DNA from 3 places in the Bradyrhizobium sp. Kon56 genome. Region 3 is predicted to be linked to each of the others. Evidence: riboswitches for the same ligand, from Rfam matches in the RefSeq annotation. Region 3 holds a riboswitch; each other region holds the start of a gene.
The links. A riboswitch is a leader RNA that binds a small molecule or an ion and turns the genes downstream of it on or off. The one in region 3 is predicted to bind glycine.

Region 1: another riboswitch for glycine. It lies ahead of gcvT (glycine cleavage system aminomethyltransferase GcvT); the one in region 3 lies ahead of AC0L3B_RS33745 (D-amino acid dehydrogenase).
Region 2: another riboswitch for glycine. It lies ahead of AC0L3B_RS37125 (FAD-dependent oxidoreductase); the one in region 3 lies ahead of AC0L3B_RS33745 (D-amino acid dehydrogenase).

What each region holds. Positions count from the first base shown of each region.
Region 1 covers NZ_JBVVOU010000007.1:67,512-75,562, reverse strand. The annotation lists gene alaS (alanine--tRNA ligase) at 1-2,586, opposite strand, end outside; glycine riboswitch at 2,809-2,898, shown strand; gene gcvT (glycine cleavage system aminomethyltransferase GcvT) at 3,058-4,206, shown strand; gene gcvH (glycine cleavage system protein GcvH) at 4,218-4,586, shown strand; gene gcvP (aminomethyl-transferring glycine dehydrogenase) at 4,749-7,613, shown strand; gene AC0L3B_RS13415 (hypothetical protein) at 7,747-8,051, opposite strand, start outside.
Region 2 covers NZ_JBVVOU010000062.1:149-8,199, reverse strand. The annotation lists gene AC0L3B_RS37140 (acyl-CoA dehydrogenase family protein) at 23-1,219, opposite strand; gene AC0L3B_RS37135 (aminotransferase class IV) at 2,775-3,248, shown strand; gene AC0L3B_RS37130 (hypothetical protein) at 3,479-4,033, shown strand; glycine riboswitch at 4,176-4,274, shown strand; glycine riboswitch at 4,278-4,365, shown strand; partial or broken gene AC0L3B_RS37125 (FAD-dependent oxidoreductase) at 4,427-5,248, shown strand; partial or broken gene tnpC (IS66 family transposase) at 5,317-6,872, opposite strand; partial or broken gene tnpB (IS66 family insertion sequence element accessory protein TnpB) at 6,927-7,279, opposite strand; gene tnpA (IS66-like element accessory protein TnpA) at 7,260-7,718, opposite strand; partial or broken gene AC0L3B_RS37105 (transposase) at 7,750-8,051, opposite strand, start outside.
Region 3 covers NZ_JBVVOU010000036.1:22,130-30,180, reverse strand. The annotation lists gene AC0L3B_RS33755 (MFS transporter) at 1-572, opposite strand, end outside; gene AC0L3B_RS33750 (Lrp/AsnC family transcriptional regulator) at 1,390-1,866, opposite strand; gene AC0L3B_RS33745 (D-amino acid dehydrogenase) at 2,492-3,742, opposite strand; glycine riboswitch at 3,806-3,893, opposite strand; glycine riboswitch at 3,897-3,994, opposite strand; gene AC0L3B_RS33740 (D-aminoacyl-tRNA deacylase) at 4,755-5,690, shown strand; gene AC0L3B_RS33735 (M24 family metallopeptidase) at 5,776-6,999, shown strand; gene AC0L3B_RS33730 (M20 aminoacylase family protein) at 7,382-8,051, shown strand, end outside.

The DNA.
Region 1 (8,051 bases), on a different contig from region 3:
GCCGCCGCCCTTGCCGCCGAGCGCTTCGGAGGCGACCTTCACCAGATTGACCGCATTGAAACGCGAAGTGAGGTCCGCGGTGACGCCGACCACGACGCCGGCCTTGCCATCCTCGGTGACGCCGACGATAGCGACGACGCCGGAGCCGATCTGCTTCTTGCCGTCGTCGGCAAGGCTCTTGAGATCCTTCATCTCGATGCCCTCGACCGCGCGCGCCATCAGCTTGACGTCGCCGACTTCGCGCACACCTGAGGCCGCGCCGTTGCTCGAAGCTGCACCGCCGCCCATCGCCAGCTTCTTGCGGGCGTCGGAGAGTTCGCGCTCGAGCTTCTTGCGCTCCTCCATCAGAGCGGCAATGCGCGCCGGGACGTCGTCGATCGAGGTGCGCAGCTCGTGGGCCGCGGTCTTCGCCAGCGCCATGGTGTCGTTGGCGTGTTTTCGCGCGTAGTTGCCGGTTAAAGCCTCGATGCGGCGCACGCCGGAGGCGACCGCGCTCTCGCCCGTCAGCGTGATCAGCCCGATGTCGCCGGTCCGCCTGACATGCGTGCCGCCGCAAAGTTCGACCGACCAGCCGAGTGCGTTGGCGCCGCGCTCGCGCGCGGTCCGGCCCATCGAGACGACGCGAACCTCGTCGCCATATTTCTCGCCGAACAGGGCGCGTGCGCCGGCCTCACGGGCCTCGTCCACGCCCATGACGCGGGTCGAGACTTCGTCATTCTCCAGCACCACCTCGTTGGCGATGTCCTCGACGCGCGCGAGCTCCTCCGCCGTGATCGGCTTCGGATGCACGAAGTCGAAACGCAGCCGATCCGGCGCAACCATCGAGCCGCGCTGGGCGATATGGTCGCCGAGCACCTGGCGCAGCGCCTCGTGGATGAGATGGGTCGCCGAATGATGCGCGCGGATCGAAAAGCGCCTGCCGTGATCCACTTCGAGCTGCAGCGCGGTGCCGAGCTTCAGCTCGCCGCTCTCCAATGTGCCGACGTGAACGAAGAAATCACCGAGCTTCTTCTGAGTGTCGGTGACGCGGAACTTGATGCCGCCCTCGCCGGTCAATACGCCGGTGTCACCGACCTGGCCGCCGGACTCCGCGTAGAACGGCGTCTGGTTCAGCACGATCGCCCCTAGCTCGCCGGCCTTGAGGCTCGTGGCTTCCTTGCCGTCCTTGACCAGCGCAGTGACCACGCCTTCAGCGCTCTCGGTCTCGTAGCCCAGGAATTCGGTTGCGCCCAGCTTCTCACGCAGCGGGAACCAGATCGCCTCGGAAGCCGCTTCGCCAGACCCCTTCCAGGATTCGCGCGCCTTGGCCTTCTGACGCTCCATCGCATCGGTGAAGGAGGCCTGGTCGACGCTGATGCCGCGCGACTTCAGTGCGTCCTGCGTCAAATCGAGCGGGAAGCCGTAGGTGTCGTACAGTGTGAAGGCGACGTCGCCGTCGAACATGTCGCCCTTCTTCAAGGACGCGCTCTTCTCGTCGAGAATGGCGAGGCCGCGCGTCAGCGTCTTGCGGAAGCGGGTCTCTTCCAGCCGCAGCGTTTCCTCGATCAAATTTTCCGCGCGCATCAAATCCGGATAGGCCTGGCCCATCTCGCGCACCAGCGCCCAGACCAGGCGATGCATCAGCGGCTCTTGCGCACCGAGCAGCTGCGCATGGCGCATCGCGCGGCGCATGATCCGGCGCAGCACATAGCCGCGGCCCTCGTTCGAGGGCAGCACGCCGTCGGCGACGAGGAAGGCCGACGAACGCAGATGGTCGGCGATGACGCGGAACGAGGCCACGGTCTTCTCGTCCGGTCCGCTTCCGAGAGCAGACGCCGTCGCGTCGATCAAATGACGGAACAGGTCGGTCTCGAACACGCTGTCGACGCCCTGCATGATGCAGGCCATGCGCTCCAGCCCCATGCCGGTGTCGATCGAGGGACGCGGCAGCGCCACGCGCTCCTCCTTCGTCACCTGCTCGTACTGCATGAAGACGAGATTCCAGAATTCGAGGAAGCGATCGCCATCCTCCTCAGGCGAGCCCGGAGGCCCGCCCCAGATGTGCTCGCCGCGATCGATGAAGATCTCCGAGCACGGCCCGCACGGCCCGGTGTCGCCCATCGCCCAGAAATTGTCCGAGGTCGGGATGCGGATGATGCGGTCCTCGGAGAAGCCCGCGATCTTCTTCCACAGCCCGGCCGCCTCGTCGTCGGTGTGGTAGACCGTGACGAGCAGCTTGTCTTTCTTGAGCCCGAATTCCTTCGTGATCAGCGTCCAGGCCAGCTCGATCGCGTGCTCCTTGAAATAGTCGCCGAAGGAGAAGTTGCCGAGCATCTCGAAGAAGGTGAGATGGCGCGCGGTGTAGCCGACATTGTCGAGGTCATTGTGCTTGCCGCCGGCGCGCACGCATTTCTGCGAGGTGGTGGCGCGCTGATAGGGCCGCTTCTCGACGCCGGTGAAGACGTTCTTGAACTGCACCATGCCGGCATTGGTGAACATCAACGTCGGATCGTTGCGCGGCACCAATGGCGAGGACGACACGATCTCGTGGCCGTTCTCGGCAAAGAAATTCAGAAAGGTCGACCTGATCTCGTTGACGCCGCTCATGTTCATCCAATCGGGTGTGCTTGCACCCGCCTTCCAGCCACCCAAACCGCAAGTTTGGGCTGATATCTGCGGGCCAATGCGCTTTTAGACAAGGCCAGCTTGGCTGTCCAGAAACTGTGCAGCCAGATCAAGGCGTTGCCGCAGTCGCGTAATCCGTTGGAAAGCCGCCGATGCCGCGTTGACAGGCTTGGCCGGCCTGTGGTCTTTACCTATCTGTATCGTACGGCCACGTCGGGAGAGACCGGCACTGGTAGCCGGCGCCGAAGGAGCAACCGCCCCGGAAACTCTCAGGCAAAAGGACCGCGTGGCTTTGACAGCATCTGGAAAGAGGCGCCGACGGGCCAAGACCTTTTAAAGGGTAGGTTCGGACAGCGTCCGCCGACGGGATAATACTCTCAGGCACAGCGACAGATGGGGCTTCGACTGGTGTCCACGGGAAATCGTTCCCGGGGAACCGCCGAGGGCCCCCCGATGCTTGCGCGCGACGACAAAGACTCCCTGAAACGCACCCCCCTTTACGACCTGCATGTCTCGCTCGGCGGCAAGATGGTGCCGTTCGCGGGCTATGACATGCCCGTGCAATATCCGGCCGGAGTCCTGAAGGAACACCTTCATACCCGCAACGCAGCCGGCCTGTTCGATGTCTCCCACATGGGCCAGATCGCACTCAGGCCGAAATCCGGCAAGGTCGAGGACGCCGCCCGCGCGCTGGAAGGACTGGTGCCGCAGGATATCTTGGCGATCGCGCCGGGCCGGCAGCGCTACGCCCAGTTCACCAATGCCGAGGGCGGGATTCTGGACGATCTGATGGTCGCCAATTTCGGCGATCACCTCTTCCTGGTCGTCAACGCCGCCTGCAAGGCCGAGGACGAGGCGCATCTGCGCGCGAATCTCTCGGACGACTGCATGATCGATTCGCTTGCCGACCGCGCGCTGATCGCGCTGCAGGGGCCGAAGGCGGAATCGGCGCTGACGAAATTGTGTGCAGAAGCACCCGCCATGAAATTCATGGATTCCGGTCCGCACAAGGTCGCCGGCCTCGACTGCTTCGTCTCGCGCTCCGGCTATACCGGCGAGGACGGCTTCGAGATTTCGGTTCCTGCCGGCGATGCCGAACGGCTCGCCAAGGCCCTGCTGGACAATCCTGACGTCATGCCGATCGGGCTCGGCGCCCGTGACAGCCTGCGGCTCGAGGCCGGGCTTTGTCTTTACGGCCACGACATCGACACCGCGACCACGCCGGTCGAGGCCGCACTGGAATGGTCGGTGCAGAAGAGCCGCCGCACCGGCGGCGCGCGTGCCGGGGGCTTCCCCGGCGCGGCAAAGATTCTCGCCCATTTCGACCATGGCGCATCCCGCCGCCGCGTCGGCCTGCGCACCGAGGGCCGCGCGCCGGTGCGCGAAGGCGCGCTGCTGTTTGCGGATGCGACCTCCGCCGAGCCGATCGGAAAGGTCACCTCGGGCGGTTTCAGCCCGAGCCTGAATGCGCCGGTCGCGATGGGCTATGTGCCCACCGCATCGAGCGCGATCGACACAAAACTCTTCGCCGAGGTGCGCGGCCAGCGCCTGGCCGTGCAAATCGCCGCCATGCCCTTCGTGAAAAACACCTACAAACGCTGAGGACCGAGAAAATGACCACGACGCTGTACACCTCCGACCACGAATGGCTCGCGATCGACGGCGATGTCGCCACCGTCGGCATCACCGACTACGCGCAATCGCAGCTTGGCGACGTCGTGTTCGTCGAATTGCCCAAGCTCGGCCGCACGCTGAAGAAGGCCGAACCCGCCGCGGTCGTGGAATCGGTGAAGGCCGCATCGGACGTCTACGCGCCGGTGACGGGCGAAGTGCTCGAGACCAACGCCGCGCTCGCCGCCGAGCCCGCACTGGTGAACTCGGATGCGCAAGGCGCGGCCTGGTTCTTCAAGATCAAGATTGCCGACAAGAGCGAGCTCGGCGGTCTGATGGACGAAGCCGCCTACAAGGCCCACACGGCGTGAGATGATGCGAACTCTGACCTCATATTCGGTGTCATCGTCCGCGAAGGCGGACGATCCAGTACGCCGCGGCCAATCGGCCCTAGCCGAAGCGGCTGCGTTTACTGGATGCCCCGCCTTCGCGGGGCATGACGGCGACAAGAACATCTGAAGCGAGGACCCATGATGACCGCGCACCGCAAATCCAACGGCGACACCACCAGCTTCGTTCGCCGCCACATCGGCCCCTCCGCGCGCGACGTCACCGCGATGCTCGAGGCCGTCGGCGCGAACAGCGTCGATACGCTGATGGCGCAGACGCTGCCGGCCTCGATCCGGCAGGCCGTCCCACTCGATCTCGGCAAGCCGCTCAGCGAGACCGAAGCGATCGCGCATATGGGCGAACTCGCCGCCCAGAACCAGGTCTTCACCTCGCTGATCGGCCAAGGCTATTCCGGCACGATCCTGCCCGCGGTAATCCAGCGCAACATTTTGGAGAACCCGGCCTGGTACACGGCCTACACGCCCTACCAGCCTGAAATCAGCCAGGGCCGGCTCGAGGCGCTGCTCAACTTCCAGACCATGATCTGCGACCTCACCGGGCTCGACGTCGCCAACGCCTCGCTGCTCGACGAGGCTACCGCTGCCGCCGAAGCGATGGCGCTCGCGGAGCGGCACTCACGGGTCGAAGCAAAGGCCTTCTTCGTCGACAAGGACGTGCATCCGCAGACGCTCGCCGTGATGCGCACCCGCGCGGAGCCGCTGGGCTGGACCCTGGTCGTGGGCGATCCCCTCACCGATCTCGACAAGACCGACGTGCTTGGTGCACTGCTGCAATACCCGGGCAGTTCAGGCGCTGTGCGCGACCTCAGGCCCGCGATCGCCAGCCTGAAGGCCAAGGGCGCACTCGCGATCATCGCCGCCGATCTGCTGGCGCTGACACTGCTCGCCTCGCCCGGCGAGCTCGGCGCGGACATCGCCATCGGCTCGGCGCAACGTTTTGGCGTGCCGATGGGTTATGGCGGGCCGCACGCGGCCTATATGGCGGTGCGCGATGCGCTCAAGCGCTCGCTGCCCGGCCGCATCGTCGGCCTCTCCGTGGATTCGCGCGGAATGCCGGCCTACCGTCTCGCGCTGCAGACCCGCGAGCAGCACATCCGCCGCGAGAAGGCGACCTCCAACATCTGCACCGCGCAGGTGCTGCTCGCCGTGATCGCCTCGATGTATGCAGTCTATCACGGCCCCGAAGGCCTTTCGCAGATCGCGCGCAATGTGCATCGCCGCGCCGCGGTGCTGGCGGCCGGCCTGCGCAAGCTCGGCTTTGCGCTGCAGTCCGACAGTTTCTTCGACACGCTCAGCGTGGATGCAGGGGCGAAGCGTACCGAAGTCGTGGCGCGCGCGGCGGCCGAGAAGATCAATCTCGGCGCTGGCGAAACTGCATTGCGGATCGCGCTCGACGAGACCACCACGCCCGCAACGGTGGAAGCAGTCTGGCGCGCCTTCGGCGGGCAGCTTGCATACGCCGAGATCGACGCCACCACGCGCGAGGCGCTGCCGGAGACGCTCAAGCGTGCGACCTCTTTCCTCACCCACCCCGTCTTCCACGCGCATCGCTCGGAAACCGAGATGCTGCGCTACATGCGCAAGCTCAGCGACCGCGACCTCGCGCTCGACCGCGCGATGATCCCGCTCGGCTCGTGCACCATGAAGCTGAACGCGACCACCGAGATGATGCCGCTGACCTGGCCGGAATTCGGCAGCCTGCATCCGTTCGCCCCGCCTGAGCAGGCGAAGGGCTACTACGCGCTGTTCGCGCGGCTGGAAAAATGGCTGTGCGACATCACCGGCTATGACGCGATCTCGCTGCAGCCGAACTCGGGCGCGCAAGGCGAATATGCCGGGCTGCTCGCGATCCGCGGCTATCACGCGGCGCGTGGCGAGACGCATCGCAAGATCTGCCTGATCCCCTCCTCCGCGCACGGCACCAACCCGGCCTCGGCCGCGATGGTCGGCATGGACGTGGTGGTGGTCGCCTGCGAGAAGAACGGCGACGTCGACGTCAATGATCTCCGCGCCAAGGCCGAGAAGTATTCGAACGACCTCGCCGCGGTCATGATCACCTATCCCTCGACCCATGGCGTGTTCGAGGAGCACATCCGCGAGATCTGCGAGATCGTGCATGGCCATGGCGGACAGGTCTATCTCGACGGCGCCAACCTCAACGCGCAGGTCGGCCTTAGCAGGCCCGGCGATTACGGCGCCGATGTCAGCCATCTCAACCTGCACAAGACCTTCTGCATCCCGCATGGCGGCGGCGGCCCGGGCATGGGCCCGATCGGCGTCAAGGCGCACCTCAAGCCGTTCCTGCCCGGTCATCCGGCGACGGATGGGAAAGCGCCTGTGGGGCCGGTCTCGGCCGCGCCGTTCGGCTCGGCTTCGATCCTCACCATCTCCTACATCTACATCCTGATGATGGGCGGCGAAGGCCTCAAGCGCGCCACCGAGATCGCGATCCTCAACGCCAACTACGTGGCTGCAAGGCTCGATGCGCATTTCCCGGTGCTCTACAAGAACGAGAAAGGCCGCGTCGCGCATGAGTGCATCGTCGACCCCCGCGCGCTGAAGACGACCTCAGGCGTCACCGTCGACGACATCGCCAAGCGCCTGATCGATTACGGCTTCCACGCGCCGACCATGAGCTTCCCGGTGCCGGGCACGCTGATGATCGAGCCGACCGAATCGGAATCCAGGGCGGAGCTCGATCGTTTCTGCGATGCCATGATCGCCATTCGGAAGGAGATCGCCGAGGTCGAGGCTGGCCGCTTCAGGATCGAGGCGTCGCCGCTGCGTCATGCCCCGCACACCGTGCATGACATCGCGGACGACGATTGGAAGCGCGCCTACACCCGCGCCGAGGGTTGCTTCCCCGCGGGCACCTCACGAACCGACAAATATTGGTCCCCGGTCGGGCGCGTGGACAACGTCTATGGCGACCGCAACCTGGTGTGCTCCTGCCCGCCGGTGAGCGATTACGCGGAGGCGGCGGAGTAACCGTTTTGTAGGGTGGGTTAGCCACCGGCTGCGCGAAGCGCAGTCGCTGGCGTAACCCACCACTTCTGTCTCTGGCGAAATGGAAGAGGTGGGCTACACTTCGCTAACCCACCCTCCGGCACGGAACACGCATTTAGGGCGCAACCAACGAGCGGGTCTCGGGGTCCCACCGCCAGAGTCGCTCGTTGGTCAGGTGAGTGCCGCCCCACCAGCGATCAATCCGGTTGTGCCGGCGAAAATCCTGGTCGCCTCCCAACACCGCCTTTCCGAACTCGGTCAGCGTCAATTGCGACCGCTCGTACCGATCGAACTGACTTGAATCGTCGTGCATCTCTAGCGAAAACGGACCTTGATCCAGTCCCGACACGGCCGGCCTCTCGCACCGCGCAAGGCCGTCAAGCAGCGCTCCAACTTCCCAATAACCATACACATCCAGCC
Region 2 (8,051 bases), on a different contig from region 3:
CGCCCAGCGGGCCATCGAGGCATTAGAGGCCGAGGATCGCCTTTGCTATGATGTTCTTCTGAATCTCGTTGGAGCCCGAATAGATCGACGCCGCGCGGCTGCCGAAATATGTGGGCGCGGCCCTCGCGATCCACTCGAGGCCAATCGGTGGCCCGTTGTCACTCTCGAGTTCCTCTTCTGAGAAATAGGGGAGCACATAAGGTCCGGCCACATCCACCAAGAGTTCTGCGGCCGCCTGCTCGATTTCCGAGCCTCGGAGCTTAAGGATGGAGCTTGCAGGGTCCTGCGTGGCCTTCTCCTGCTTCGATGCATTAGTTACCACGCGAAGCTGCGTTAGTTCGAACGCCTTTAGTTGGACCTCGACGGCGGCGGCTTTCTCGCGGAATGTGGCTTGATCGATTAGTCGCTCAGCGCCGACGTGACACTGCGCAGCAAGTCTCTTGGCGCACAGGATACGCTCCTCGGAAATGGCTACGCCGGCGTCTGCGAAGCGTTCGTTGCCGAGAAGAAACTTGGCATAGTCCCACCCCTTATTCTCTTCTCCGACGAGATTCTCAACCGGAACACGGACGTTGTCAAAAAACACCTCGTTAACTTCGTGACCGCCGTCGATTAGCTGTATCGGACGCACACTGACGCCTGGCGTCTTCATGTCGATCAAAAGAAAAGAAATCCCTTGCTGTTTTTTCACATCAGGATCGGTCCTGACCAAGCAAAAGATGCAGTCGGCGTACTGCGCCCACGTGGTCCAGATCTTCTGGCCATTGACGACATAGTGACTGCCATCACGCACTGCTCGTGTCCTGAGTGAAGCGAGATCGGAGCCCGCGCCCGGCTCAGAGAAGCCTTGGCACCACCAGTCCTCAGCGTCGGCAATACGCGGCAGATAGTATTTCTTCTGCGCCTCATTGCCGAAGGTATAGATGACGGGACCAACCAAAGACTCGCCGTATCCGAACTTAAACCGCGCGGGAAGAGCTCGCACCTCTTCTGCGAAAATATACTGCTGCAAGGGAGTCCACCCCGCTCCTCCATATTCTTTAGGCCAAGTCGGGACACCCTTCCGATTGAGGATACGCGCTCCCGCAGCCCTCTCGTCTTTCGACAACCGACGGCCTTCGGCTAATTTGCGTGGTATCTCCGGCAACATGTTTTCACGCAAGTCCTGCCGCACTTCTTCGCGAAAGCGCCGCTCTTCTTCTGTGAATGCGAGATCCATTGAATCTTCCCGTGTCTAACGCTAGTTCGAACTGCCACAATTGTGATTGCGGAGCACTGCCAAACCTTGAAGAAGGTGGGCCTCGATCAGAGACGTTGCATCGAGATCACCCTCAGCATAACGCCCCTCGCGAACTTCATAAGGACGCCCCCGCAGCCCACAACGGCCGACCGCCGCTCCGGATCAGCACCACATGCGACCTTCGCTCGACCGGGAGGACAGCACCTATGACCATGCAGGCATGAACACATTTGAGCCATTTCACCGCTATGCCACGCAAACGACACATCTGAATAAACAGTACCGGTTCTGCATGCAGAAAATAAATAATATAGTGGCTGATAAGCAGAAATCCTGCGTCTCCCCGTCAAGCCTTGAAGCATTACCTCTTCCTATCCAACGGTGATCGAAGAAAGGCGCCAAAGCTCCCTCCCCCACTATCCCCATTCCAGCTCTATTGCTGGTTGGCTTCACAACGCGACTGTCATCTAGCTCTAGTGGCCGATGAGCGCACGGGCGCGCAAGGCGGCGCGGTGCCGAATTCGCATCAGCGAGATCCAGAGCTGTGCATGAAGGACATTGAGTCGGTGAGGATAGCGGGCTCTATGCGTACGCGCTTAGTGCGGCCTAAGCCATGTCCTCGAACGAGGTCACCTCCTGATCGAATACGGAGCAGTATCGAAGAAACGCTCAACGCAGTGCGGCCTCACTGTGTCAACGAAGGGTGCGGCGTCAAAGCGCCTGCGGTCGCTTCGAATGCACCCGACACCGACATGCGAAATTGCCCGATATCAACCAGATTCGGAGCCGCGAATTTCCTTCTATGCTGAGGGCGCCAGAGCCGAAATGCGAAGAGCTCGCCGCCTGGCCGCGTTCCTTTTGTACGAAAGCTTCACGTTTCGGACGGAGAATTTAGACTAGGCGAGATGCCAGATCCGAGGAATGCGGCTCGTTGGGCTTCTAACATCCAACGTGACCAGGTTCAGTGGGCCGGCCGTGCCGATCCTCGACATCTTGATGGAGCACCATGTCCGCGATCCTTTTGTCCCAAAGCAAGAACTTATTCCTTGTCTCAATCCCTCCTATTTCCAATGACTCCGATGAAAGAGCCCTCACCCCCGCTTTCGGCAATCGATCAGCATCACATCGGTCAACGGCGCTACCCTCATGGGGTCGCCTTCATGGATGGGCAGTACCTTCCGATGTCCGAGGCCAAGATCTCTGTGCTCGATTGGGGTCTCCTCCACTCGGACGCGACCTACGAAAACGTGCACGTGTGGAACGGCCGGTTTTTCGGTTGGATCTGCACCTTGACCGATTTCCGGCAGGCGTCGAACGTCTTCGAATGAAGCTGCCCTACAATCGCGAGACAATTGCTTCGATCCCCAAGCAGTGTGTCGCTATTGTCGGGTCATAAATCGGCTTACGTTGAGATGATCTGCACGCGCGGTTCATCGCCGACATTCAGCCGCGATCCCCACCTTGCAGAGAACCGGTTTATCGCGTTTGCGGTAGCTTATGGTTCAGTTGCCAAAAGGAACAACTGGAAAGAGGTTTGCGCGTCGCGATTAGCGAGAGTGTCCGCATCCCGCCGGGTTCAGTCGATCCCACGATCAAGAACTATCATGGGCTTGATCTCGTAAAGGGTCTTTTCGATGCCTACGACGAGACGGCGCTGATCCTAGATACGAACGGGCATATCGCCGAGGGTCCAGGCTTCAACGTGTTGGTAAAGGACGGATCGTTGAGAACGCCGGCTCTTGGCGTGTTACCGGGTATTGCGCGTCGGACCGTGTTCGATCTTTGTGCTGAGATTGGCCTCGCCGCCACTGCTGCTGACATCAGTCGTGACGATATCAAGAAGGCTGACGAGGTGTTCATTACCTCTACTGCCGGCGGCATTGTGCCAGTGACGCGCATCGACGACACGACGATCTCCAAAGGCCAGGTCGGGCCCATCACCCTCCAGCTTACAGATCTTTCTTTGCCAAAGCACGCGGATCCCGCATGGTCGACTGCTATCATTTAACCATGATCGGAAATGAACCATGCGCTCGCAAATTGGTCAGCGACTTCGTGACATCGAAAGCTCCAGAAAGTCGAGCAAGAGATCGCCTCGCCTCAGTCGACGCATATACACCTGCGCGCACTTGGCGAGCGCGAGCTCCTGAACATGTGCGCCAACAATTATCTCGGTCTGGCCAATCACCCGGCCCTGGTGCGAGCCGCGCATACAGGTCTCGAACGGCAGGCTTTGGAATGTTGTCCGTGCGATTCAGTTGCGGAACGCTCTCCGTTCACCGAGCGCTTGAAAACAGGCTTTCCAACTACCTTCGGGGGGAAGATACGATCCTAATCGGGTCGTGCTTCGATGCGAACGCCGGGCTATTTGAAGCCTTGCTCGAAGCTGCCGATGCGGTAATCAGCGACCGCCTGAAATCGAGCGAATTGAAAATCGAGGCAGCGGATCGCCGGACCAGCAGCGAACTTAACCTGCCCGCGCGACGAACAAGAGCGAATCCTGCCGCCATAAGCCAGAGGCGTCGACGCAAGTGGCGTGAAGAGCCCCTCATCGAGCAGAGCGACCGCGTCAGGCGTGCAGGCCTCCATTTTGGCTCGACTTTGAAAGAGATGCATGCCAAGCACAGCTTTGTAGGGTCCTACACCACCGCAGATTTATTAGAGCGTCGCCACGCAAACCTTGTGCGTTCTTTTGAGGATCACGCAGTATTTCTGCGCTGGCTGCCGATAGCTCGCTGGAAACCAATGGGACATCCAGCGAATGCAATCATCAAAAAAGCGAGATCAGCATAGTACTAGGCAACAAACCACCTGCTAAGCTGGGTGGGGAGCTAGGGCAAACATCGAGTTGTCGCTTACGCCGCCGATTTTGGGTCCGACGATTCATCGCGGCTTGACAGGTAGTGAGTACGACTGAGAGTGTTATCGTGTCTGATGATTGTGTGCGGGAGAGCGCGATAAGCCTGCAAAGGCGTATCACCGCCGACGGAGCAACTCCCCAAGGAACTCTCAGGCCCATGACCGCACACCGAGGACGATCTGGAGAGAGGTGTCGGTCAGCCCCCACCGAAGGGGACCGTGATCCACGACGATCGCGGACAAAGCTCTCAGGTGCACGGACAGATTTGGGGACGGAGACATGGCGAAGCCATTCACCGTTCGTTCAATCCTGTCTTGGAGCATACGATGAGCACGATCATCATAATCGGGTCCGGTATCACCGGAGTTACAACTGCCCATGCCCTGGCCCGCCGCGGCTATTCGGTTACAGTCTTTGATCGCCAGCGCTATCCGGCGATGGACACTTCGTTTGCGAACGGCGGCCAATTATCGGCAAGCAATGCGGAGGTCTGGAAATAACGTCGCAACGATCGTAAAAGGCTTGAGGTGGCTGCTGCGCAAAGATGCACCATTGTTGCTGAACCCAAGCCCCAGTTTTCACAGCTATACTTGGCTGGCAGAGTTCGTAAGCCAGATTCGAAACTACCGCCAGCACAACACGATCGAAACGACGAAGCTAGCGATAGCCGCTCGCAAGCATCTTTTTGAGCTAGCCGATCAGGAGAGCATCGATTTCGACTTGGAGCGGCGAGGAATTTTGCACGTTTATTCGAGCAAACCCGAGTTCGATGCGGCCTCTCGCGTGAATCAGTTGCTGCTCAAGGGCGGATTGGATCGCCGTCCCGTGACGCCTTCTGAGATGCTTACAATAGAGCCAGCTCTGCGCGATCAGTATTATGGTGGCTTCTTTACCCCGTCTGACTCAACCGGCGACATTCACAAGTTCACGCGCGGCCTCGCTGCGGCTTGCGAGCGAGGAGGCGTACGCTTCGTCTTTGATGCAGAGGTCTGCGGCATGCGGTCCGACCGAGACGATGTGGTCGTACACTGGAAACGAGGTTCGCAAGGAAGAACTCAATGCCGAACGCGCAGTGGTCTGCGAAGGAGTCGGCAGCCGCCGCATTGCTTCAATGCTGGGGGACAACATACATTTATCCCGTCAAGGGTAAGCGCTCATTTTCCCGCACGTTGGCGGCCCTTGCAACAGCTGATCGCTTTCAGACGGACGGATCGGGTCAGGCTGCGGCGGCGTCGAGGAAGTTGAAGGGCAGGAGATCGTCGATAGCTGCGTTCTCGGGGCGCTGAGGCAGTTCCGTAAGGACGTGGCGCAACCACGCTAACGGCTCAACGCCACAAGCGCGGCAGGTCAGCACTAAGCTTAGACGATGGCGCTGGCCTTGGCTCCGTCGACGGTATCGCTGAACAACCAACTCTTGCTGCCAGTTGCAAAAACCCTGATGTCGCGCTCCAGAAGATTATTGTCGATCGGCATGCTGCCGTCCCCGGTGTAGCGCGTCAGATAATCCCACTGGTTCAGTGTGTAGGACACAGCGTCGCCGAGCTTGCTGTCAGGCAAGACCTTCGGGGCGATTTCAGTGAGCCATACCTTGAGAGCATTGAGGATGGGGACACTATGTTGCTGGCGGAAGCGGCGAATGCATTCGGCCTGTGTTTCACCCTTCTCCGGTATTTCGTCCCGCGCCTGCCTTTCAACCCGGTAGAGCTGTTCGAAGAACCGGAGCGCCTGTTCCGGCGGCCCGCCACCCTTTTTTCTCGCTTTGAGTGCGTCGACGAAGCGCCGCTTGGAATGGGCCATGCATCCAAAGATGGGTGGCCCCCGCCAGTGTAGCCATCGCTCATCAATATCCCGCGGTAATCGCCGAGGAAGCCTGCGGGTGTATCTGGCCGCGGCCCGGCTGATATTCGAGCAGCACGATCGGCTCGTCACTGTCCTCGCCGCTCCGGTAAGCCCACATATTGACGTGCTGGCGGCCTCTCTGTCCATTTCCTTCAGCACCTGGACCGTGGTCTCGTCACCATGGATGAGGGGCTGCGATCTGAGCCGTAGCTTCAGCGCGTCATAGATGCGGGAGAGATGTTTTTCGCTCGAGCCGATCACCCAGTGGCCCAGAGCGCCTCGGCTGACACGAACGCCGGCGCGCTCGAATGCCTGCGCCAGGCGGTAGAGCGGTGTGCCGTCGACATACTTATGAACGAGCGCGAAAGCCAGCGTCGAGGCCGTAGCGATGCTGCCTGGCAAAGGTTGCGTGGGTATTGGCGCGATCACGACCGGCGTGTTGATCCCGGTGCGGTCGCAATGACGGCAGGCATATTTGAACCGCACATTCTGCAGGACCTTCGCCTTCACCTCGATATGAAGTTGCTCGGTAACGGTCTCGCCCATGCGATGCATCTGGTGACGGCAGCAAGGACAAGCCTTCTGGGCGTCGGGAAGGTCATACTCGACACGCTCGCGCGGCAGGTTTTCCGGCAAGGCCTTGCGGCCGCGCTTCTTTCCCGTCGCCCCTTCGCTCGCCGGCAAGCCCGTGTCCGGCAGGACAACGACATCGCCATCTTCGCTGTCGGCGTCGTCCTTATCCGCGGCCTGTTCGGCTTCATTGAAGAGGCGGTCAATGTGCTTCTCGCCCTTCGGCGCAAAACGATACAGCCGCGCAAGGGCCAACTCTTCCTCAAGTTTAACGACCCGTTCGGCGAGTTGACGGTTCTCCGCCTGCAGCGCAGCAATGCGCGCCATCAACTCTTCAACAGTCAGTTCGCCGGGTCGATTCATCAGATTCTTGAATCGAAAGCATGTCGCCGCGTCAACCGCACAATTCGGGAGCCGTCAGCCTGCGACCTGATATTGCCGCACTGGATGGCGGACCATTGCGTCAATATCGATGCCGTCGAGAATCCAGTGCAATTGCTCGGTCGTAAGCTGGACGACCGTAGCCTCCCGGCGCGGCCACCTGAACCTGTCCTCGGTCAGCCGCTTCCGGACCAGCACAAAGCCCGACCGATCGAAGACAGCAGCTTCATCCGGTCGCAACGGCGATTGCAGAACGCAAAAACCGCCGGAGCAAACGGATCGAGCGCCATCGTCTCCTGCACCAGAACCGCAAGGCTGTTGATGCCGGCTCGGAAGTCGATCGGCTCGCGGTGCAGATAGACTTGCAGGTCAGCGACCAGTGTGAACATGACACAGCGCTCCGATTACGGCTGCCAACGCATCCACATCACCGCAATCCAGCGTCAACTTCACGCCGTTTGGCAGCGACGCGCTCATCTTGGCTGGAGAGGGAAAACATGCAGCCCTTTTGGGTTCCGACCCACGCACTTCATCACGGGTCGCCGGCAAATCCACCGCAGCCATACTACTCTGTCGCGACAGGGCCCGATCGGCAGCACTTTCAATCTGAACCGGGATGAACGCCGGCGGTGAGGACGGCGGGAGGGATTGGGTCTCCGCGCGCTTCTTGATCCACTTCCGAAGAAGGTTCGCATTGGCCCCATGTTCGAGCGCAAGCCTTGATACCGACACGCCAGGCTCAAGGCAGGCCGCGAATGCGGGGTCGTATCGGCGGCGCCCGTTCCGACAGACAAGCCTCACCCGCGGTTTCTGCTCATCTTCTTCCATCACTTGGTGTCCACCTATTTTGGTCGACACCTCATGCATCAGAGCACTCAACAGCAAAAGGTGCGTAGAAATTCGCGCTTACACCTAATGGATACGGACGCGATGTCAGCAATTTGCGAATGTAGCCGTCGCCGCGCTTACTGATACCACCCAAACGCTCCTTACCCCCGGTCGAATGCTGCTTCGGTACTAATCCAAGCCAGGCAGCGAAATGCCTTGCCGAAGCGAACTGTTGTGGATGGTCGACAGACGCCGCCAGGGCGGAGGCGGCAAATGGGTCGACGCCCGCCACCTTCATGAGACGCCGACACACTTCATTGTCTTTGGCAGTTG
Region 3 (8,051 bases):
TATAGCAACGCGTTCAACGCGAAGGAAGCTACTGCGCCCGCTGTCGCAACCACAATGCCGCCGATCGCTGGTCCCAGGCTGCGCGCGATATTGTAGCTGATGCTGTTCAGCGCGACCGCCGCTGGAAGTGCTTCCGCTGGCACCTGCTCGCTAACGGAGGACTGCCAAGCAGGATCCATCAGGGCCACGCCGCTGCCGATTACGAAACACAGTATCAGTAACAGGTCCGGCGTGACCAGGCCGCGCCAGGCAAGTGTCGTCAGCGCGGTCGCACCAGCGAGCAAGATGCCGAGAGAGACGAGCATCACGATGCGCCGGTCATACATGTCAGCAATGGCGCCGGCTGGCATCGAGATCAGCATAACGGGCAGCAACAACGCGGTCTGGACTAGCGCAACTTTGTCGGCGGACGATGTCATCTGAGTCATCGCCCACGCCGCGCCGACGCTCCGAATCAGGGCGCCCAGATTCGTAAGCAGACTTGCGAGCCAGATACGCCGGAAAGTGATGTGGCGGAACGGCGCAGTGATGCCTTCAGCGCTGAACGTCCGAGACTTGGGAGAATAAGTCATCTCGCTTGCTGCGTTGCCTCCGATGAATTGAAGAGAGACTCCGAGAATCGGCTGCTGAACGGGTGAGCGGCCCTGTCTGATGTGTGCCGCATCTGTGTGCGAAAAGCCTTAAGAGAGCCAACCTTGCTCCGAGATTTCGCTGTGGTGTTGTCCAGCTTGGTGCGAGCGAATCTGATTCTTGCCCTGCAAGCGTGAGCGTCAACGACACCGCCCCTTGCCTAGTCACTCCGTGCGACATGCCAGCGGCTTCGGCCAGATGTGGCACGCACTTAATGGCGCCAGAGGCTGCATTCTCTGGGATAGGTATTGATCCCGAATAGTGGATTTTATCGTGGCCGGCTGTGGGAAGCGAGCTGCTGCGTTAGCCGGGCCGCGGATGAACCGCCGCCGATTTCTTGAGATTCGCATGGTCTCGTCAGAGTGGAAAGGCAGCAACAATTGAACGCATGCAGGCGGACGTCCTACCCGCTAAACCGATCTGCAAAAGGTTCACTAGCCGATACACTACAAGATCGATATGGCAGTTTGCAGCATTTTCCGCGCATTGAGCGATGAAAAAGCGCGCTATGCGAGGTCCCTCTGTTCGGTAAACGGTTGCCAGGTCCTCCGCGATCGAGTTAGTCAGCTCGCTCGCGCCACAAGGCTCAAGCGATAGACAACCAGCGCCGCGAATCTGGGTGAGAAGCTGCTGGAGTTGGGAATTGCACCTCTTGCGCAAATGTCTGCGCTCGCTTCGTAGCGTACCCGGCGGCAGTGCGCTTACCTGATCTGGCGATGGACAAACGAGGACAAGCAGATTCGCTTGGCGAGATACGCTTCAATCCTCGGATGGAGCCTCGATTGGAATAGCAAAGCCGGCTTTTACCCGGTCCATTACCACCATCGTCTTGAAGCCTTTGATATCAGGGTTCTCACGGAAGAATCGCCGGGTGAACTGCTCATAGTCGTCCATGGTGCGTGCGGTAATGTACAAGACAAAGTCAGCATCGCCTGTAACGTAAAACCCATTGACGACTTCAACTGACGATTTGATAGCCTTTTTGAATCTGTCAATTATGTCCGAGCGCTCGCGCTCCAAGGTCACCAGCACAAGCATCTGAATAGGTCGCCCTACCGCCTTCGCCGAGACGATGGAAACGTCGGCCTCGATGATGCCGTCCGAGCGAAGCCTCTTTAGTCTGCGTTGACACGCGGTAGCAGAAAGCCCGGCCAGTTCGCCAATCGCCTCGGATGTCAAACGGTTATTCTTTTGCACAATCTCGAGGATGTGAGCGTCGATTCGGTCGTATTGCATAACCGGCTCCGGGCTTGAGAGGAAATTCTGCAACGAGTCGGTGCCTAGCGCAGAAAAACGTCTCGAAGTTGGGAAATCTCTTCGAAAAACATCATTACGACACCAGTATCGTCGATCCGTCGGCAATTTCAACAAATATGCGCTGCGTGACTTGCAAAATGATCTTTGAAAGGCCGCGGTCCTGCTACTCCGACGCACCGCGAAGATCACAGCTTGGGAGCGGCGAAATAGAAATAAGAGTTGCCGTCGATCCGCTGGCGTTCGGTGCCGGTATGACGTCGGCCCTCGAGTGTGATGGGCCCCTTTGTCGATAACAACAAGGTCGTTGGCTGGGGATATTTTTCTGCTCGGTCATGCAGAGATCCGCTACTCTCTTGCCTGGCATTAATCCGTAAGCAGTTATACGGATGATGATTGCGTCACATGGAGGCTGTTGAAGGCGACGGCGCCAAGTGGCTCATCGAGGTCTTCGTCTGAGCAATTAAGCTCTCGGGTCGTAAGCCGGTGAGGGTAACGTGTTCGTAGGATAATACTGCAAGATCCTGCTGTGGCGCTGTCAAGCGATATGCCCCCGGCTTTGATGCCGCCAGGAGCATAGTTTTGCGAGCTGGATAAGGCTAAACGCCTATGAGGCCACGGATCGGCTCAGCCGAGTTTTACTATCATCTGTTGCAATGACGTCCGCGACCATCTCAGCTGTGACAGCGGATAATGTCCAGCCGAGGTGACCATGACCGGTGTTGTAGAAGATATTCGGCCTTTTACCTCGGCCGACCCTCGGCATCATGCTAGGTGTCATAGGACGCAAGCCTGCCCATGGCACCACCTGCGCGGTGGACACATCCGGAAAAGACCGCTCTACCCAGCGCACCAGAGGCTTAATTCGGTCCCAGCGGATGTCGCGGTTCTCGCCGTTGAACTCCGCGGTCCCAGCGACACGGAAGCGATCTTCTCCTAACCGGCTGGTCACGATCTTGGTGGCCTCGTCGAGCAGGCTGACACGGGGCGCAGCCTTTTGGCTCGTTTCATCCCCGAGCTCGACCGTGATGGAGTATCCCTTGACGGGATAAATGTTTATCTTGTCCCCCAGCATTGAAGCAATGCGTCGGCTGCCGACCCCAGCGCAGACCACCGCTCTTTCAGCTTTAAGTTCCTCCTTCAGAGGGCCTCCTTCCCATCGTACGACCACACCGTCTCGATCAGCTTGCATGCCGCAGATCTCTGCACCAAAGACGAAGCGTACGCCCCTTCGCTCGCAAGCCGCAGCGAGACCACGCGTGAACTTGTGAATGTCGCCCGTTGAGTCAGATGGGGTAAAGAAACCACCGTAATACTGATCACGCAGCGCTGGCTCTATCGCGAGCATTTCGGAGGGCGTCACGGGGCGACGATCCAATCCGCCCTGGAGCAGCAACTGATTCACGCGAGAAGCCGTATCGAAGTCGGCCTTACTCGAATAAACGTGTAATATTCCTCGCCGCTCCAAGTCGAAAGCGATGCTCTCCCGATCGGCAAGCTCAAACAGATGTTGCCGCGCCGCTATCGCCAGCTTTGTCGTTTCGATCGTATTGCGACGGTAATGCCGAATCTGGCCTACGAACTCCGCGAGCCAAGTATATTTGTGAAAACTGGGACTTGGGTTCAGCAGCAATGGTGCGTCCTTGCGCAGCATCCACCTCAAGCCTTTTACGATCGTTGCGGCGTTATTCCAGACTTCGGCATTGCTTGCCGATAATTGACCGCCATTGGCAAACGAAGTGTCCATCGCGGGATAACGCTGGCGGTCAAAGACACTGACCGAATAGCCGCGGCAGGCCAAGGCATAGGCCGTTGTAACTCCGGTGATACCGGATCCGATAATGATGATCGTGCTCATCGTATGCTCCAAGACAGGGATGAATGAACGGTGAAATGGCTTTCGCCATCACTCCGTCCCCAAATCTGTCCGTGCACCTGAGAGCTTTCTCCGCAATCCTAGTGGATAACGGTCCCCTTCGGTGGGTGCCGACTGGCACCTCTCTCCAGATCGTCCTCGGTGTGCGGTCCTGGGCCTGAGAGTTTCCTTGGGGGGTTGCTCCGTCGGCGGCGATGTGCCTGTCGGCTCATCGCACTCTCCCGCACACCATCGTCAGACACGATAACAGTCTCAGACGTACTCACTACATGTCAAGCCATGACGCATCGTTGAAGCTCGAGATTCGGCGGCGTAGGCGATGCTCGATAATGTTGCTCTTCCAACCGTCCGATCACCAGCTGGTTTGCCGCTAAGATCGCTGTGGTGGCCTAGCATGTACGATCGTATCCGCTGGATGTCTCACCGGTTTTGAACAAGCTGTTGCTGCAGAACGCAGCAAAACTGCGATCTTAACAAAAAAACGCACAATGTGAGCGTGGGGCAGCTCTAATAAATACATGGTGATGTAGGACTCTCCAAAAGCTGTGCGCGGCATGCATCTCTTTCAACGTCGAGTCAAAATGGACGGCTGCACCCCTGACTCGCTTGCTCTGCTCGACCGAGGGTTCTGCAGCGTTCTGGCGTCGACGTTTCTCGCGTCTGGCGATAGAATTGAGTCTGGCTTGGCGCGCGACGAACTGAGGTTCTCTGCTAGTTCGGCGATCAACTCCCGCGATCTCCAAGTTGTGCGATTTCACGGCGCTGCTTCGCCAAAGACGCCAGCCGATCACAAGACTCAGCTCGCGCGTGGCGCCATTCTGAGGCTGTTCGGGCCGGGGTTGATCGGCTCTCAAGCGCCTGGTCGCGCCTTGCGAACTACGATCTCAGCTCAAATAGCATGCTGTTTTCATATGAAGCCCAAAAGATGCGGGCGCCGAGTTGAGGATAGATGTCGTACGCTTTCGATCTGCGTTGAACTCGATGGAGAATCGCGGTGAGACATGCCGTCTTCGTCTTCTGCGTCGATCACGAAAGGGATCCGGTTGCGGGTCACGTTCTGGATGCCCTCAAGGCCGAATGCACCCTTGTTCGAACGGGTTTAGAGCTCGATGGGCACTCCGTACTCGAGGTTCCTGGCTTGCATGGCGCCAGGATTTCGATCGTGCCCACTAACGAGGTCGTAAGTAACGACTATGGGCGCTACGCGCCAATCTTGAATGAACGCTTCGGTGACGCCAACGTTATTGGAATCGTGAATTGGCACGAGGGGGCCAATGCACAAAACGCAATCTTCTCGGTTCAAACGACCGGCGACCTGGCGACGGGGACTTTCAGCGCAGTCGACCCCCGGATTACTCGGGGCCTTCTTCTAGCCATCGAAGCCGAGCGCGTCACGTCGGGTCTTGCCGACTTTCGCACTTACCTGGAAGCGACTCATTGGTCGGGCGTCAAGGCGGGTGATGCTGGTACCCGTCTCGCTGACTTGCGGCCTTCTGCAATCGATATCGAGATCGGAAGCTCGCCAGCAGATTGGACTAATTCTCGTGCCGCTCGGGTGCTGGCGCGTTCGCTATTGCGAACGTTCGATCGCATGGACGAAGCGGTAACCTCCGTCCTTTGCATCGGTGGCGTTCACTTCGAACCAAGCTTTACGAGCGCCATATTGCAGGCACAAGACGAACCCCCGATAGCAGCAAGTCATGTCCTACCAAACCATTGGCTAGTGTCGGGCGGCTATGACCAGGAAAGTCGCTTGGTCGATCTAAGAGCTTGCGTGCATTCGATCGTGGGTGGGATTCAAGGCATCGTGTACCACGATAAGCTGAAAGCTCCTTTCAAAGGTGTTGCTCGCCTGCTTGCAGAGGAACTCGGTGTCCCGATGCTCTCTCACAAGAAACTGCGGGCGGCTCTTTCAAAGGATATCGAATGAGCCCGCGAAAGCTGTCATGTGCTGTCGGACCAGCATGTAAACTATCGGTCGCCCAGCGCTTGACGTATTTCTCTGGAGAAAAGCGATGAACGCTATTGGTTTTGGTTCGATTAAGACAATTCCGTACGATCCGTTTCCCCGGATCGAATACGAAGGCTGGGTCGAGCGGGCGCGGCGTTTGATGAAAGAGCATACTATAGACGCGCTTCTGGTGACGGCCGAACACAACTTGCGATATCTCGTTGGTGAGCCTAGCACGACGCCGCAGCAGACGACTCGGCCGCGATTTCTTCTTATTCTTTCGTCTGGTGAAGCTGTTGCGATCGTTCCCGAGGGAATCGACCAGTTTTATAGAGAGACAACCTGGGTAAAAAAATGCCGGAGCTGGCCTAGTCCGAATCCGAAGGATGAGGGTGTGTCAGCACTTGCCGGAGCGTTGCGTGAACTATTGCCAGAGCACGCCAGAATCGGCATAGAGCTTGGCGCGGAGAGTAGACTTGGCTTCCCTGCGGGAGATTTCTTGCGCGTTGCGGATGCGATCAAACCTCGGACGTTTGTCGATGCAGCGGATCCAATTTTCACTCCATTGCGAATGATCAAGTCTCCATTAGAGGTCGACCGAATTCGAACTGTATGCGGGCTTGTTTCAGAGGCATTTGAGAATCTGACACCAAAGCTCCGTCTGGGTATGACGGAACGAGAGGTGTGTCGCTTGTTCGAGACCGAATGCTTCAGTCGCGGTGTCGAGAAGACAAGCAAGATCGTTGGTGTCTCTGGCCGCGGGGGCTATACGCGGCCCTACGGTGTCCCGAGCGACAAAGTTCTGTCGGATGGAGACCTGCTGTTTATTGATGCGGGCTGTCTATTCGACTTTTATTGGAGCGACTTCGACCGACACTTTGCGTTCGGTGCACCTGATCCGCACACCCAGGATGCCTATCAAGTCGTTTGGGATGCCACAGAAGCGGGAATTGCCGCCGCTAAACCTGGCATTCCGATCTGTAATGTCTGGAGCGCAATGTCAGCCGTGCTAAATGGCTCAAATAATCGCGGTAAAGCCACGAACATCGGGCGAATGGGGCACTCCATGGGTTTATGGATGCCGGAGCTACCTTCCGTTCAACCGGACGATAAGACGATACTGAAGCCAGGCATGATCATTAATATTGAGCCAAGCACCTCCTATCCTTCGTATTTCGACGGATCACCGAAGCTGATGCTGCATGAAGAGGTCGTTGTCGTGACCGAAGCTGGCTCGCAATTGCTCACCTCTCGTGCTTCTCGAACCATACCGGTGGTCGCCAAATAAAGAGACAGAAAGCCCGCGGCGGAAGGAAGAGCATGCAGAGCTCTCGCCGTAAGCCTCAAGCGGCCATGACGTCCTATTCGCGTGTTACGCCTGTACCCCAATGGCCACATGAGAGCGTCGAATATCAGCAATCCGGCGGTGAATGCTGAGTATTTGTGATTCACGACGAGGGTGCAGAAGCCGACACGGCTCCCGCCCAATAGATGCGACGTCCAGCCATGACACTTCTACATTGTCACTTGCCGCGTTCTCCATTCCAAAAAGTCAGGACGCAAGCGCCTGCAGCAGAGAGTGCTCGCGGCCGCTTGATGAGTGGTGCACGGGGACACCGCCGCATACGACTGGTGCCGTATCGTAATGGATTCGTAAGTTAAGGTCTGACATGCATAGCGTTGAACAGTTCCGCGATCTGCAGCGTGAGGTAACCGCCTGGCGACGCTATCTTCACGAGAATCCCGAGCTCGACTTTCAGGTACATAACACGGCGAGGTTCGTGACCGAGAAGCTGGCTTCCTTCGGCATCAATCACATCGAAACGGGCATAGCTGAAACCGGTATCGTTGCATTGATTCAAGGGGAGGGGGGAGACGGTCCCACAATCGGGTTGAGAGCCGACATGGATGCGCTGCCAATCCTTGAGGCCTCAAACAAACCGTGGTCCTCGAGAGTACCGGGCAAAATGCACGCGTGCGGGCACGATGGTCATACCGCTATGTTGCTGGGTGCCGCCAAATACCTCGCCAAGACGCGCAATTTCAAGGGCTGCGTCGCCCTGATTTTTCAACCGGCGGAAGAAGTCGAACTTCCCTCTGGCGGCCTAAAAATGGTCCGGGAAGGAATCATGGACCGTTTCAGCATCTCTAAAGTCTTTGGGATGCACAACGCGCCGGGCACCGAGGTCGGCACGTTCAGCATTTGCGATGGGCCGATCATGGCCTCGCAGGACGATTTTGACATTGTCGTGAAGGGGCGTGGCGGTCATGCGGCCAAGCCGCATGAGACCATCGATCCAGTCGTAATTGCGGCACAGATCATCGTCGGCCTACAGATTT